Regions from separate parts of the Mesorhizobium sp. A623 genome, predicted to be linked through region 3. Evidence: riboswitches for the same ligand, from Rfam matches in the RefSeq annotation. Region 3 holds a riboswitch; each other region holds the start of a gene.
What was found. A riboswitch is a leader RNA that binds a small molecule or an ion and turns the genes downstream of it on or off. The one in region 3 is predicted to bind cobalamin.

Region 1 (5,060 bases), on a different contig from region 3:
ATCGATGATGGAGATGAACCGGCATTTCGGATCGTCCCGCAGGAAAGTCGCCACATGGACGATGTCGGCGGCCTTCACCGTCAGCGTCAGGTCGCCATAGGCGACGACGCTTTCGAGGACGTCCGCACCGACGGTTGCCGCGATATGATCCGCGAGGTCGTGAAGTAGGTCGCTCATGCGCTCACCGCTCGATCGTGCCGGTGCGGCGGATTTTCTTCTGCAACAGAAGAAGGCCGTACATCAACGCTTCCGCGCTGGGCGGACAGCCGGGCACATAAATATCCACAGGCACGATGCGGTCGCATCCGCGCACCACCGAATAGGAATAATGGTAATAGCCGCCGCCATTGGCGCAGGAACCCATGGAGATGACGTAGCGCGGCTCCGGCATCTGGTCGTAGACCTTGCGCAGCGCCGGCGCCATCTTGTTGGTCAGTGTGCCCGCCACAATCATCACGTCCGACTGGCGCGGAGAAGCGCGCGGCGCAATGCCGAAACGCTCGCTGTCATAGCGCGGCATGGCGGAGTGGATCATTTCCACAGCGCAGCAGGCCAGGCCGAAGGTCATGTACATCAGCGAGCCAGTACGCGCCCACGTAATCAACGCCTCGGTCGAGGTGACCAGAAATCCCTTGTCGGAAAGCTCGTCGTTGATGCCCAGGAAAAACGGATCGTCCGCGCCGACCGGCTTGCCGGTGTTCGGATCGAGAATACCCTTGGGACGCGGCGCGACCAGCGTGCCGGAACTGTCGTTCAATCCCATTCCAGCGCTCCCTTTTTCCACTCATAGGCGAAGCCGATGGTCAGCACGCCCAAAAACACCATCATCGACCAGAAGCCGAGCATGCCAATCTCGCTAAAGGAGACCGCCCACGGAAACAGGAAGGCCACCTCAAGATCGAAGATGATGAACAGGATCGACACCAGGTAAAAGCGGACGTCGAACTTCATGCGGGCATCGTCGAACGAATTGAAGCCGCATTCATAGGCCGAAAGCTTTTCCGGATCGGGGCTGCGGAAGGCCACCATGAACGGTACGGCCAGCAAGGCCAGACCGACAACCAGCGCCACGCCGATGAAAATGACGATGGGCAGGTATGAACTGATAAGGGCGTTCATGCTCCAACTTCCCGATGCGGCCAATCCGCCTTGATCTATAGCACCATTCTCGAACACGGAAACGCGACGCGCGTGCTGAACCGGTTTAGAGCCTATGCTGCAACGCGGCGAGGGTTAGCGCAGCACTCAGGGCGAAGCAAGTCAAACCTTGTTCAAAATACGGTATCGGAATGGCGTCGGTGGGTAAACTGGCCCGATTGGCGCGCGTTTGATTTCCTTCTTTTCTTACTCCACTTTTATCTCCTGACATTCCTGTACCGGATGCCTGTTACCATGCGTGGAATCACCGCCCCCAAGCTCAAGGATTGCCCGGAACCGGCATGAAGGAAAACATATCGCTCCGGCTCGCGCGCCGCATAGCGCTTGCTGCACAAGGCTTCTGTGACACGCGGCCAGCCGGCACGCCGGACCGCCGGCATTTTTCGCGCGTTTTGTCGCGGACCGGCCTGTTGCAGATCGATTCCGTCAGCGCCGTGATCCGCGCGCACTACATGCCGCTTTATTCCAGGCTCGGCCCCTACCCGCTTTCGCTGCTCGACAATGCTGCCATTTCACGAAAACGTGCAGTCTTCGAGTATTGGGCGCACGAAGCTTCCTACCTTCCGGTCGAAACCTGGCCATTGATGCGCTGGCGCATGGCGCGGGCGGAGCGCGGCGACGGCATGTATGGCGGCCTCGCCAAATTCGGCCGCGAACGCGCCGCCTATATAGAAGACATTTTTCGCGAAATCGTGGCGCGCGGGCCGATTGCCGCATCCGAGCTTGACGGCCAGAAAGGTTCCGGCGGCTGGTGGGGTTGGAGCGAGGCTAAGCACGCCTTCGAATGGCTGTTCTGGGCCGGCCGCATCACCACCGCCTATCGGCGCGGCTTCAAGCGATTTTACGACCTGCCCGAACGCGTGCTGCCGCAGGCGGTTCTGGATCTGCCCACGCCTTCGCCCGCCGACGCCCACCGCGAACTGCTGCGCATATCGGCCCGCGCGCACGGCATCGCCACCGCCAACTGTTTACGCGATTATTTTCGCCTTTCTCCCGCCGACATGAAGGGCAGGCTGGAAGAACTGGTCGATGAAGGCGAAATTCTGCCCGTCCGCGTCGAAGGCTGGAACAAGCCGGCTTTTCTGCACAAGGACGCCCGCATGCCGCGCCGAGTCGAGGCGCGCGCCATGCTCGCGCCTTTCGATCCGCTGGTGTTCGAGCGCTCGCGCGCCGAAAGCCTGTTCGACTTCCGCTACCGGATCGAAATCTACACGCCGGCCGAAAAGCGCCAATATGGCTACTATGTGCTGCCTTTCCTGCTCGGCGATAAAATCGCTGCCCGCGTCGACCTCAAGGCCGACCGCCCGGCAAGCGTGCTGCGCGTCCACGCCGCCTACGCCGAAGCGACCGCACCCACAGACGCCGCCGCCCATCTTTTCGAGGAACTGAAGCAGATGCAGGGCTGGCTCGGCCTTGAACATATCGAAATCACGCCGGCCGGCGATCTCGGACCGGCGCTGGCCGACATCGCGCTGTCGCATCGACACGTTGACACGGCCTCTCACTAACGCCTAAATCCGCTCCAGACGGTCTCCTCTTTTCACAGGGAGGAGCGAAGAGGGAATGCGGTGCGCGACGAAAGTCGCAAATCCGCGGCTGTCCCCGCAACTGTAAGCGACGAGCCAAGGCCGAATGCCACTGGGATTTTCCTGGGAAGGCGGCCAAGGCGATGACCCGCGAGCCAGGAGACCTGCCGTCTGCGAGAAATAATCCGATAGCCTGGCGGGTTTCCGGGCATGGAGCAGGTCTTGAACCAGAACGGCAATTTTCCGGCTGAGTCCGCCGATATTCTATCCGGTATCGAGGCGACGATCATCGTCTGTTCATCGTGCCGCGACGAAACCGGCTCGGATGCCCGTCCCAGCGCAGGCGAGACGTTGGCGGAAAATACACGCCGCGCCGCTATCGACGAAAACATCCATATCCGCACCGTCGAATGCCTTGGCAACTGCAAGCGCCGCCTCAGCGCAGCCATCCTGCGCGACGGCTGCTGGAGCTATGTTTTCGGCGACCTGACCGTAACCAGCGGCCCCGATCTCGTCGCCGGCGCAAAACTCTTCGCCACGTCCAGCGACGGTCTCATCCCCTGGCGCGGCCGCCCCGATTCGCTGAAGCGCGGCCTTGTCGCGCGCATCCCTCCCCTTGCCACGCTGAAGGACTGACCATGACCGCATCCCGTGTTCCCTGCACCGTCATCACCGGCTTTCTCGGTTCGGGAAAAACCACGCTGGTTCGCCATTTGCTGGAGAACTCCAGCGGCAAGCGGCTGGCCCTCATCGTCAACGAATTTGGAGACATCGGCGTCGACGGCGAAATTCTTAAAGGCTGCGGCATCGACACCTGTCCGGAAGAAAACATCGTCGAACTCGCGAATGGCTGCATCTGCTGCACCGTCGCCGACGACTTCGTGCCCGCGCTCGACCGTATCCTGTCACTCCAACCTCCTGTCGATCACATCCTGATCGAAACGTCCGGCCTTGCCCTGCCCAAACCGCTGGTCCAGGCGTTCCAGTGGCCGGCGGTCAAAAGCCGCGTCACGGTCGATGGCGTCATCGCCGTGGTCGACGGAGCGGCCCTTGCCGCCGGTCAGGTCGCTTCCGACATGGATGCGCTGGCCGCCCAGCGCGCCGCCGACCCGACGCTCGACCATGACGATCCGGTCGAGGAAGTGTTCGAGGATCAGGTCGCCTGCGCCGATCTCATCATCCTGTCCAAGAGCGATCTCATGGACGATGCCGCCATGGCGCGCGCCAACGACATCATCGCCAAGAGCCGTGCCCGCGCCGTCAAAACCCTGCCGGTCTCGCAAGGCAAGGTCGATCCGTCGGTGCTGCTCGGCCTCGGCCTCGCCGTCGAAGACGACATCGAAAACCGCTGGAGCCATCACGACGGCATGGGCGGCCATGAGCACGACGATTTCGATTCGATCATCATCGACATCCCCTCGATCGCGAACCCCGACGACCTCGCCAAGCGCGTCGCCGCCACCGCCGAACAGGAAAACGTGCTGCGTGTGAAGGGCTTCGTTGAAGTGTCGGCCAAGCCGATGCGGCTTTTGCTGCAAGCGGTCGGCCCCCGCGTCACCCACTATTACGACCGCGCCTGGACGGCCGAAGACGACCGCCGCTCGCGCCTGGTAGTCATCGGCCTGAAGGGGCTCAATCGTCCGGCCATTGAGAAAATATTGATCGGCTGACCGCAACACTGGCTCACGATGCACATCCTGACCACCACTTCCGCCTCGCTCGACGATCTCGCCGAGCCTGTCGATCTGCGGCAGACGCCGGCGGATGTGGTGGCGCTGTCCTTCACCGATAGTGATCTGGCCGGTCTGGCGGCTGCATGGCAGGCCGACGCGCAGCGCTTGCCGTCGATGCGGCTCGCGCCCTTGCGCGATTTGCGCCATCCCATGTCCGTCGATTTGTGGATCGACAGCGTTGCGCAGCATGCAAAAGTCATCCTTGTCCGTATTCTTGGCGGCTATGACTGGTGGCGCTACGGCTGCGACCAGCTTGCCTCCATCGCGCGCGCTCGCGGCATTAAACTGGCGCTGCTGCCCGGCGAATGCCGCGACGAGGACTTGCGGCTGATCGAGGCCTCCACCCTGCCCCGCACCGAGCTCGACGCGCTGCTCGACTATTTTCGCGAAGGCGGCTCCGCCAACATGGCAGCCCTGGTGCATCGCCTAGCGCAACTGGCCGGAACAGACATTTCCGCCGCCGACCCGGTCACCGTGCCTAAGGCAGGCTATTACGAGCCGGGCAGAGGCGTCGTCGAAGCGCCTTGCATCGAGAACAAAACGGCCGCCGTCGTTCCCATTCTCTTCTATCGCTCCATGCTGCAAGCGGCCGATATCGCCCCCATCGATTCCTTGACCGAAGCGCTCCGGCAGCGCGGCATGA
Region 2 (5,060 bases), on a different contig from region 3:
CGGCCATGACCGGTTTCACCGGCGCCTATCTCAGCGGCAGCCTGTGGGTCGGCATCGCCGCCGCGGTCGCCACCGGTGCGCTGATGGGCGCGCTGCATGGGCTGTTCACCGTGGCGCTTGGCCTTAGCCAGCACGTCTGCGGCATCGGTGTGACGCTTTTCGGCTCCGGCCTTGCCTATTTCCTCTACCGCCTGATCTTCGGCCAGCAATCGACGCCGCCCAACATCGTCGGCTTCAAGCCGGTGGCGATCCCGTTCCTGTCGGATATTCCGGTGCTGGGACCGGCCGTGTTCAGCCAGTTCACGTTGGTCTACATGGCGATCCTCGCCGTGCCGATCTCCGCTTTCATCCTCTACCGCACACCCTGGGGCCTGTCGGTCCGCATGGTCGGCGAAAACCCGCGCGCCGCCGATTCCGCCGGCGTCAGCGTCATCGCGACCCGCATGCAGGCCGTCATCATAGGCGGCGCGCTGATGGGGTTGGCCGGCGCTTTCCTGTCGATGGCGCAGTTCAACGCCTTCACCTTCGGCGTGGTTTCCGGGCGCGGCTGGGTGGCGATCGCGCTGGTGGTGTTCGGCCGCTGGGACCCGTGGCGCTCTGCCGGTGCTGCCCTGCTGTTCGCCTTCGTCGATGCGCTGCAGCTGCGGATGCAGGCGAGCGGCCTTGGCCATATCCCCTATGAGGCGTTCCTGATGCTGCCCTTCGTGCTGACCATCGTGGCGATGGCGTTCATGTCGCGCAATGCGGTCGCGCCTTCGGCGCTGCTAAAGCCGTTCCGCCGCGAGGAGCGGTAGGATCACATTGACGGCACCGACGGGCCTTGCCTCGTCCATTCGCCGTCCCGGAAAGGGAAACCTTTTGCTTACTATATGGTTTCCCAAAGGCTTGCTGGCCATCCTTGCGTGTGCTTGCTTGGGGTCACTGGTATTTTGAGGGGGATACAGCCATGCGCTTTTTTCTTGCTGCCGTCGCCACCCTGTCATTTGCTGCCACCGCGGCCCTGGCCGATCCAGCTTCGGACCTCAAAAGAGTCGACCAAGCGTTGAACCAGACCTTCAAGCAAATTCAGAAGCGGCTTGCGGACGACGCCGACGGCAAGATGCGGCTCGTCACGGCGCAGAGGGCGTGGATCGCCTTCCGAAACGCCGAATGCATTTTCCAATCCAGCGGCGATGACGGCGGGTCTGCGGCGCCGATGGTTGCCGCTGCATGTCAGGCTGAATTTACCAAGGATCGCACCAAACAATTGAAGGCTTATCTCACCTGCCAGGAAGGCGATCTCGCTTGCCCGGTACCTGCAGAATGACCGGGAGTAAAAAAATGCCGAATTTCAAGATGCGATATGTGCTGCTCGCGCTTGTGCCGTTAGCCGTCGTCGGCTGCGTCAGCACAGAAGAGCAGCGCTCGATGGACCAGGAAAAGTGTGCTTCTTTCGGCTACGCGCAGGGGACTGACGGCTTCGCCGACTGCATGATGAAACAAAGTTCGCAGCGTGCAGATGACGAGCAGCGCTCATTGGATCGCATGAATGCGCAAGAACAGCGAGACCGCGACCGCAAGGAAGCGCGACGCAAGCGTGACAGCTACGTCGATACCAGGCCGAGTTACGATAAAGACGGTAATCCGAACTTCGACACCCAGGGCAACTACCAGGGGTGTAATGGCGTGGGCTGTCTTGTCGATAATCCAGGCGATGACGATTAGCCAGACGATGACGATTAGGCCGGCTGCCGGGACGCCGCTGGTCGGGCTGTAGATACGCTAGCCCCGGCCGAAACTTGAATGGGCGAAATGCATGCGGCGCCAAGGCAAACTACGGCGTGCGGCGATAGCTCAGCACGGCTGATCGTCGCCGTCTTTCCGCCGTCCGCCGGCAAGCAGAATCGTGCCGCCCGCAAACGCCATCGCCAGCGTCGAGAAAGCGATGAGGCTTGGCGTGTGCGATGGAACGTTGCGCCAGATCGGGAAGATCACCTCGGCGGTGTTGAAAGCTTCGCCGCTGAACTGGCATTGCACGAACGAGGCCTGGTTGCGCACCATGTCGGCGTCGATCCGGGAGATCAGCGCTTCCGTAGGCTGCTTGTCGTCGGAGATATCGCGCATATGGACGAGTAGCGCTTGCGCCGCCGAGAGATAGGCGTGGCTGCATTCGTTGAAGGGGCTTTCCTCGTCGCGCAGGCTGCCGGGAACCAGCCCCCATAGGCAGTAGCTGTACTGGACGTCGGCGAAAGTCAGCAGCCGTCGGAAGGTCGGGTCGGTTTTCGCCTGTCGCTTGGCCAGCGCGAGAATTTCGCCGCGATATTCGGCGATGACGGCCATCTGGCCATGAGACAGGCCGGGGATCGAGATACCGCTGATCGGCCCGCCCGAGCGCGCGCCATGAGCGCCTGCTGGAACCGCAAAAAGCAAAGCGGCGGCACCCGCAAGGGACGCCGCCGCGAAGAACGATGAACGCTGAGGCCGCACTTAACTAGCGCAAGGCTGGGCGTGCGGTGATTTTATGGTTCGAGCGTCCGGCAAGATTACGCTCGACGACTGCGCCGAAGACGAGGCCGATTACCGTCCACAACACGGCATGAAGCCCGAGCGAAGCGGTGCGGAAGCGCCACAGCAGGTCGGCGGAAAAGTTTTCCGGCACGTCATTGATGGTGGGCAGGGCGTATTGCGCGACCACGGTGACTGCCAGGAAAGCCGCTCCAGCGATGATCGAGGCGTTCCAGGCTCCGTCTTGCGCCCACAAGCGCCTTGCCAGGCCGATGGACGCGACCAGCGTGGCGATCGAAATGACGATCATGATGAAGAACAGTTCCGTTCGCACCCCGATCGTGTCGGGGTTGCCGACGGCCGGCGGCGTCGCTGGATATTTGATCTGCGGTATCAGCACGATGGCGATGAACCCCGCCAGCGCGAGCAAAGCGGCGGTGCCGCGCGGCCCGAACCGGCCGATGCGCCCAAAGACATAGGCAAAGACCAGCGAGAACAGCCCGCCAAGGGCCGCGCCATAGACGACGGTACCGGTCAACAGGCCGATGCCGGCCTGCGTCGCGCGGGAAACGAGTTCGGTTTCTTCATCCGGCGCTTCACCGGATGCCTGCGCCATCAATTCTTCGAACGCGATGGCGCGGTCAATCTGGGGTTCACCGAAAACCCGGGCAAAGCCGAACGCCAGGAGACCCGCGAAAATGCCGACAAGCATCCCGCGAAGGAGAAGACGACCAACCATGTCAAAGCCCCTTAGTGGCAGGGAAAGCCGAGCAGGTGGCGTCCGTCATGCACGAATTCGTGGATGTACATGCCACGGAAAAGCGACATCGCGCCTTCCTCGGAGCCGACGAAATAGACGGCGAGAAGGCAAAGCAGCCCGCCGAAGATCGCCCATGGCAGGATTTCGCCGAGCGGGATCGGAAGCGGGCGTACGTCTGGATTGAATGTAGCGTCGGACATGATGTGCCTCCTGGGATACAGCGTCCCGTTGATGAGCCATGAAGCAACGAAAGAAGTCCTGACTCTCGGCATCGCGTTTCAAACGCTAGCCGATCACAGTGGCGCGACCGTACCGGGCTTTCACCGGTTTCCACTCACATTGCTTCAATGGCGACAGTAGTCAGCGCCGGTTACCCTGTCAACGAGGGTGTTGGGCGTGAAGGGCCGTCGGGCCGGCACGGTCGTGCTATGCTGAGCCAACGAAACGCGATGCGATTCCTCGATGACCGGACGCCTGACAATGATCTGCAGCGGCGCAACCGCCGCCACGCGCCACGCCGCGTTCCCGCTCGATGAGCCGCTCGAGGCAGGCGCAGTGGCGATGGCCAACACGCTCGGCCCGCAATTGCGCCGCGCCGACCGCGTCTGGACAGGGCCGGCGCTGCGCGCCAGGCAAACGGCGCAAGCCCTTGGCTTGCAAGCGGTTGAACGCCCTGAACTTGCCGATCAGGATATGGGCTCATGGAGCGGAAAGACGCTGGCCGCGATTTCCGGGCAGCAGCCAGAAAATATCGCGGCCTGGTTGGCCGTTCCTGCCGCGGCTCCGCATGGCGGCGAGGCGATCGCCGAACTGTCGGCTCGCATAGCCGCCTTGATGGACGCGCTGCTCGGCGAGCGCGGCCATACGATTGCTGTGACGCATCCGGCCGTCGTCCGCGTGGCTGTGCTTCATGTGCTGGGCGCGCCGCTCGAATCGTTCTGGCGCATCGATTGCGAGCCGCTGAGCGTCGCTGAATTTCGCACCGACGGACGCAGATGGGCGCTACGCGCCAGCGGCGTCATGCCGGCGAAGGCAAAAAAGCGTTAGCCGCGCACGGCCGCGAGCACGCCGGACAGTTCCTCGGCGAAAATATCGATCTCATGGTCGAGGCCGACGCTGACCCGGATGCATCGGTTGAGCACCGGCGCCATGGGCTTGCGAATGAACACGTCGCGCGCCAAAAATCCTTTCAGCACCTTGAGCGCGAAATCGCCGTCGCGGCCGCAGTCGATGGCGACGAAATTGGTGGCCGAAGGCAGCGGCTTCAATCCGTTCGCCTCGGCGATTGCCGCAATTCGTCGGCGACCGACATCGACCCGCGCCACGACGCTTTGCAGCCAGTCCTGGTCGGCCAGTGCCTCGACGCCGGCAATCTGCGCCATGCGGCCGACGCCGTAGTGGTTGCGGATTTTCTCGAAGTCGGCAATGACCTGCCGCTCGCCGATGGCGTAGCCGCAACGGATGCCGGCCAGCCCGTAAGCCTTTGAAAAGGTGCGCATGCGGATGACATTGGTGCGCCCGATATCGATTGCCGGAAGCGCCGAGGCAGGCGCCAACTCGCCATAGGCCTCGTCCAGGATCAGCATCGTGGTTTCAGGCAGCGCCTCGATAAAGCGCATGATTTCCGCCGCATCCCAAAAACTTCCCATCGGGTTGTCGGGATTGGACAGATAGACCAGCGGCGCGTTTTCCCGCCGCACCGCCGCAAGCAGCCCGTCAAGGCTTTCGCGGTCGTCTTCATAGGGAACTTCGACCAAGCGTCCGCCGGCCGCCGCGACGTGGAAATTGAAGGTCGGGTAGGCGCCAAGCGAGGTGA
Region 3 (5,060 bases):
CGACCGCCGCGGAGACAAGCGACATCATGACCGCCGCCAGGGCAGTTCCGAAAAGGCGGCACCGCGACGGGGAGGCGGTCATGATGGCCAAGGCTCCTAGAACGACCGGGTGAAGCTCAGGTCGATCGTCCGCCCCGGAGCCCGGTAGTCCTGTTTGGTCTGATATTGCTCATCGAAGATATTAGCCACCGAGAACTTGAACTGCGACTGCTCGTCGAGCGCATAGAGCGCCGTGAAGTCCGCCGTCACATAGTCCGGCAATTTGACGAGGTTGGCGGCGTCGGCATAGCGCGCCCTGCCATAGATGACGGCGGCCGAAAGCTCGAGTTTCGTCGTCGGCTTGTAGGTCAGCCCGGCGGTGGCGTTGAAGCGGTCGCCATAGGCAACGTATTTGCCATGCACGCCGGGGCTTTTGTTGAGCGGCTCGCGAATGTCGATGCCCAGCCGGCCGCTCCACTCGGCGTTGAATTCATGCGCCAGGGTCGCCTCAAAACCGGTTATCTGCACCTGATCGATGTTGTCCGGGTGCCACGGCCCCCACGCGTCGTTGGGGTCGATGGGCGCCCAGTTGATCTGGTCTTTCACCTGCGTGCGATAGACCGCCATGTCGAGGCTTGTCTGGGTCGTGGCCTGCCAGTTCAAGCCGATTTCGTAGGACCGCGACCGCTCCGGCTTCAGGTCCGGGTTACCCGACAGATAGGGGTCGGGATAATAGAGGTCGTTGAAGGTCGGGGCGCGAAAGCCGGTGGCGTAGGAGGTGCGCGCCACCAGCCCGTCCGTCAGTTCGTAGCTTGCGCCGATATTGTAGGTGGTGGCGCTGCCGAATTGCTCGTCGTGATCGTAGCGCAGGCCGCTATCGACGGTAAGCGCCTCGTACTCGAACGAATATTGGCCGAAGACGCCCGTCAGGTCGCGTTCCGTCTTGGCATAAGCGACAGCGGAGATGGAACTGCCATCGACCGTATCGCGATAGGCTTCGACCCCGCCCGACAGCGTATGTTTCGCTTCACCGACCTCGAACGTTTTTTGCGTGGAGGCGAGAATGCCATAGCGCAGCGTGTCGAAATCGTCGCCTTTTTCGCTCGGCCCGAAGTTCGAGGCATAGTCGAGCGCGGTCATCAGTTCGACGGTGGACGACCAGCTATCGGAATGGTCGATACGCGCGCCGATACGGCCGGAGAAATTGCTGGTATCGGCCTCGTTCACCGGCTGGCGGTCGTATTGGTTGCGGCCACGCGCGTAAAGCCCGTCAGCATAAACCCGGCCCCAGTCCAGATCCTTCGACAGCGAGAAATTGAACGAGCCTTGCCGGAAACCGTCCTTGTCCGGCTCGTGCCCATAGGCGGAAGGTACGGTGAAGTCGTAGCCCTGCGTCCCCAGCACTTGGGCCCCGAAGGAATAGTTGGTGCCGCCGTCGCTCTGGCCTTGCAGATTGCCGGACAGGTACCCACCCCAGGGATGTGTGACGCCCACCGTGACCGTACCGCAGCTTTTGCTTCCGTCGGCGCAGATGCCGCCCTGCCTGGTGATGATGTTGATGATGCCGCCGATGGCGTCCGCGCCATATTGTGCCGAATGGCCGCCCTTGGCGATTTCGATGCGTTCGATCGAAGCCAGCGGAATGCCGGACAGGTTGACGGTTCCCGACGTTGCCGAGCCTGCGCGTACGCCATTGACGAGCACGAGCGTCTGCGCGGCGGTGGTTCCACGCAGCGAAATGCTCGAATCCGCGCCCATGCCGCCATTGGCGGTCACGGTGACGCCTGGATAGGCCTTCAACAGGGACAGCAAGTCGGAAGCCGCCGACTGCTTGATCTCTTCCTCGCTTACCACGGTTACCGATGACGTCGACCGTTCCAGCGACGATTCACGCCGCAAGGGCGTGGTGATGAGGATGCGGTCGAGCTTCGTTGCACCGGAAGCGTCCGTGCCGGCTTCCTGCGCTCCTGCGTGGCCTGTCAACACCAGCGCCAACGCGCCGGCCATCCCGATTATCTTCTTCAATTCGACCTCCAGAACTTTGCAGGCGAAGCTGTTCGCCACTGGCTCATCTCAAGCCGCGTTCTGGTTCCAGCGATTGGCGGGGTTGATCTTCCACCCCCTCGACCGTCCCGGCGCGCGGCAACACGTTATCGTGTCACCGCCACGGACGACCGCGCCTGAACACCCCTCGTGTTCGGGCATGGGTGACTGGAATGGCAGGTCTCCTGACTTCCGTGTCATTGCCGGTCTTCCGCCTTCCCGAGCGCGCCAGGCGCGTTCAGTGGCAAATGGGAGAAGGCTCAACGGTTACAGTTGCGGGGGCAGTCTCGGTTTCGGCCGGTTTGCCGGCTTCACCGTGTTCCCTTTTAAACCACCTTGCGGCGGCACCAGTTCCAGCGCGGAAACTAGTCGGCGCGGGCAGGGGCGTCAATCGCTCAAGGGCCGAAGTTCCAAAACAATTCTGAAGGCTGCGCGCGGGCATCTTGCCGGCTGGCTTGAGCAATGAAAGAAGAGCCGGCATGAAAGCCTTTTCAGTTTCGTGCGCCAGCCCCATTCTCGTCGCGGAATTTGCCATTCCGCAGACCGTGCTGAGCTGGTCGCTTACCCGGCCGGGTTTCGTCACGGCACGCAAGGTCGCGTGGCTGCATGTTCGAAACGACGACCTGCCGTTGGGCGTCGATCCCGCCCGGTTGCTCGAAACGCGAATGGCGGCGGCAGGCCACGCGGATGCGGTCCACCTGATGACGTCGCGCTATGTGGAGCGCCATCATCTCGCAACGGCGGTATCCGGTGCCGCCACCGCGACCTGCCTGGCGACGGTGGGCCTGGGCAACGCCGCAAGGGTTGGCGCGCCGCCGCTGGCTGGCGCCCCCGTCGGCACCATCAACCTGCTCGCCCATATCGACCGGCCGCTTTCTCAAGCCGCCCTGATCGAGGCTATATCGATCGCGACCGAGGCCCGGACCGCGGCCATCATCGACCTGGACTGGCGTCAGGGCGGCAAGCCCGTCACCGGAACCGGGACCGATTGTATCGCCGTCGCAGCGCCATCCATGGAAGGCGGCGAGAATTTTGCCGGGCTGCATACCGACATCGGCGCCGCGATCGGCCGCGCGGTGTATGACGCCGTCAGCCAGGGCGGCGCGCTCTGGGTCGAAGAAAGGCGGGAACTGGCCTCGGCCGGCATTCAGCCATAGGTTAGTGTTGACGGGGTTCAGGCGGGGCCGGGCCTTACGGTTTCGCGCCAGACGATCGGTGCGGCAAAGGTCATGCGGCTGCTGGTATTGACGCCGTCTTGCGGCGAGGAAACCAGTTCCGCTACATGCAGGGCTATGGCCTCTATCGGAGGGGCAAAAGTGGTGAGCCGATACGACGTCCAGCCGGCCTGTTCGATGTCGTCGAACCCGATGACGCAAAGGTCGCGCGGCACGTCCAGCTTGAATTCGTGGCGCGCGGTATCGAGAAAGCCGCAGGCGATCAGGTCCGTTACGCAAAAGGCCGCATCCGGGCGCATCTTGCCTGCAAACAATTGCCGCGCCCCCTGCGCGCCGGTGTCGTAGGAGGTTCGGCCTTCCCGCCAGACGATAACATCCAGCCCATGGTTGCGGGCCGCCGATACGAAGGCCTCTTCGCGCTTCAAAAGGCTCGGCGTTCCTGCCGCCGACGTTACCAGAGCGGGTCTTTTGCAGCCCGCGCGCACGAACGCATGAAGGGCTGCCTCCGCCGCCGAGGCACTGTCGACCTGGATATTGTGCGGCCCGGAGAACCTGTCGTCACGGTTGATCAGGATAAGACGCTGCCCGTTCTCAAGGCAACTGCGGATCAGCGATTGCGGCGGCGCTCCAGATAAGACGACCGTTGCATCGGCCCGGTAGTTGAATGTCTGCTTGAGGGCATGGTCTATGTCCTGGCTTGGGCCGGACGTGTTGAGGACCATGATAACCTTGCCCGCGTCGCGCAAATGCCGGGCCAACGCCTGCAGCATGCGCGCCTGATACGGCGTATCCGCTTCGGCAACCGCCAGACAGACGATGCCTGTGGAGGACCGCATCAGGCCGCGCGCCAGATGATTGACGTGATAGCCGAGTTGTTCGGCGGCCTGCATCACCCGTTCGCGCGTCTGGCTGGAGACGCTTGCTCCCGGCGTGAAGGTGCGCGATACCGCCGAACGCGAGACGCCCGCGAGTTCCGCGACCTGCTTGGCGCTTGAGAAGCTGTTTTGAGGCTTTGGAATTTTCAATTTCAGGCCATGGCCATGTGTCGGTCTCGATATTTTGCACACCATTGCAAACTCATCAATGAGCTTGATGGAAAGTCGGTGGATCTCGGGCCGATTGCAGGTACCAGCCTATCGGGAGAATGACGAGCGATACTCGCGGGGCGACATGCCGCGCAGCCGCCGGAACTGCCGGTTGAAATTGGCGAGCGATGCGTAGCCTACCTCGTCGGCGATATGCTGGATGGGCTGGTTCGTGCCTGAAAGGCGCGAGCACGCCTCGCCGATCCGCAGGCCGATCAGATAGTCCGAGATGCTCGCCTGCGTGTGCTTGCGGAACATGCGATGCAGGCCGGAGACGCTCAGCGAGGCAATCTCGGCCACTTCCGCCAGATGCAGCGGTTCAGGATAGTGCTGGTGGAGGTGCAGCAGGACGCGATCGATGCGCAGCCGGCTTCCTCCCACCGGCTGGGGCGCTCTGGTCGAGAGCGGCTGGCTGTCCTCGGCATCCGCGATCCGCAACAGAATGTCGAGCAGCCCCATGAGGCGTTGCGCCGGCGGTTGCGCATAGATCGCCTGGAAATTTTCCGCCAGTGTCCGGCCCAGCCCGGTTTCGAAGGCCAATCCGGTCGAGGCGCGGGCGATGAGCCGTTCGATGGGTCGAAGTTCTACGGTTCCTTCGATCAGGCCCTCGATCCATTCCTTTCGGAACCAGAGGACCAGCGCCATATGCGGCTCGGCCGGGTTGAGCTTTTCTCGGGAAGCCCATGTGTGCGGAAGATTGGGGCCGACGAGCACAAGGTCGCCATGGTCGTAATTGCCCACATGATCGCCGATGAAACGTTGGCCGCGCGAATTGAGC

Region 1: it holds a riboswitch for cobalamin, as region 3 does, so the genes downstream of both, ACX3P1_RS04780 (DUF1636 family protein) here and ACX3P1_RS14175 (TonB-dependent receptor plug domain-containing protein) in region 3, are expected to answer to the same signal.
Region 2: it holds a riboswitch for cobalamin, as region 3 does, so the genes downstream of both, ACX3P1_RS26465 (CbtB domain-containing protein) here and ACX3P1_RS14175 (TonB-dependent receptor plug domain-containing protein) in region 3, are expected to answer to the same signal.

The regions. Positions count from the first base shown of each region.
Region 1 covers NZ_JBTMXB010000003.1:169,816-174,875, forward strand. The annotation lists gene ACX3P1_RS04760 (NADH-quinone oxidoreductase subunit C) at 1-177, opposite strand, end outside; gene ACX3P1_RS04765 (NuoB/complex I 20 kDa subunit family protein) at 182-763, opposite strand; gene ACX3P1_RS04770 (NADH-quinone oxidoreductase subunit A) at 754-1,119, opposite strand; gene ACX3P1_RS04775 (winged helix-turn-helix domain-containing protein) at 1,440-2,666, shown strand; cobalamin riboswitch at 2,669-2,870, shown strand; gene ACX3P1_RS04780 (DUF1636 family protein) at 2,895-3,320, shown strand; gene cobW (cobalamin biosynthesis protein CobW) at 3,323-4,354, shown strand; gene cobN (cobaltochelatase subunit CobN) at 4,373-5,060, shown strand, end outside.
Region 2 covers NZ_JBTMXB010000058.1:10,651-15,710, forward strand. The annotation lists gene ACX3P1_RS26440 (ABC transporter permease) at 1-794, shown strand, start outside; gene ACX3P1_RS26445 (lysozyme inhibitor LprI family protein) at 947-1,306, shown strand; gene ACX3P1_RS26450 (hypothetical protein) at 1,321-1,704, shown strand; gene ACX3P1_RS26455 (hypothetical protein) at 1,834-2,409, opposite strand; gene ACX3P1_RS26460 (CbtA family protein) at 2,471-3,223, opposite strand; gene ACX3P1_RS26465 (CbtB domain-containing protein) at 3,235-3,444, opposite strand; adenosylcobalamin (AdoCbl) riboswitch at 3,448-3,603, opposite strand; gene ACX3P1_RS26470 (histidine phosphatase family protein) at 3,707-4,291, shown strand; gene ACX3P1_RS26475 (pyridoxal phosphate-dependent aminotransferase) at 4,288-5,060, opposite strand, start outside.
Region 3 covers NZ_JBTMXB010000012.1:12,536-17,595, reverse strand. The annotation lists gene ACX3P1_RS14180 (ABC transporter substrate-binding protein) at 1-82, opposite strand, end outside; gene ACX3P1_RS14175 (TonB-dependent receptor plug domain-containing protein) at 97-1,986, opposite strand; cobalamin riboswitch at 2,181-2,389, opposite strand; gene ACX3P1_RS14170 (adenosylcobinamide amidohydrolase) at 2,502-3,179, shown strand; gene ACX3P1_RS14165 (LacI family DNA-binding transcriptional regulator) at 3,197-4,222, opposite strand; gene ACX3P1_RS14160 (helix-turn-helix domain-containing protein) at 4,331-5,060, opposite strand, start outside.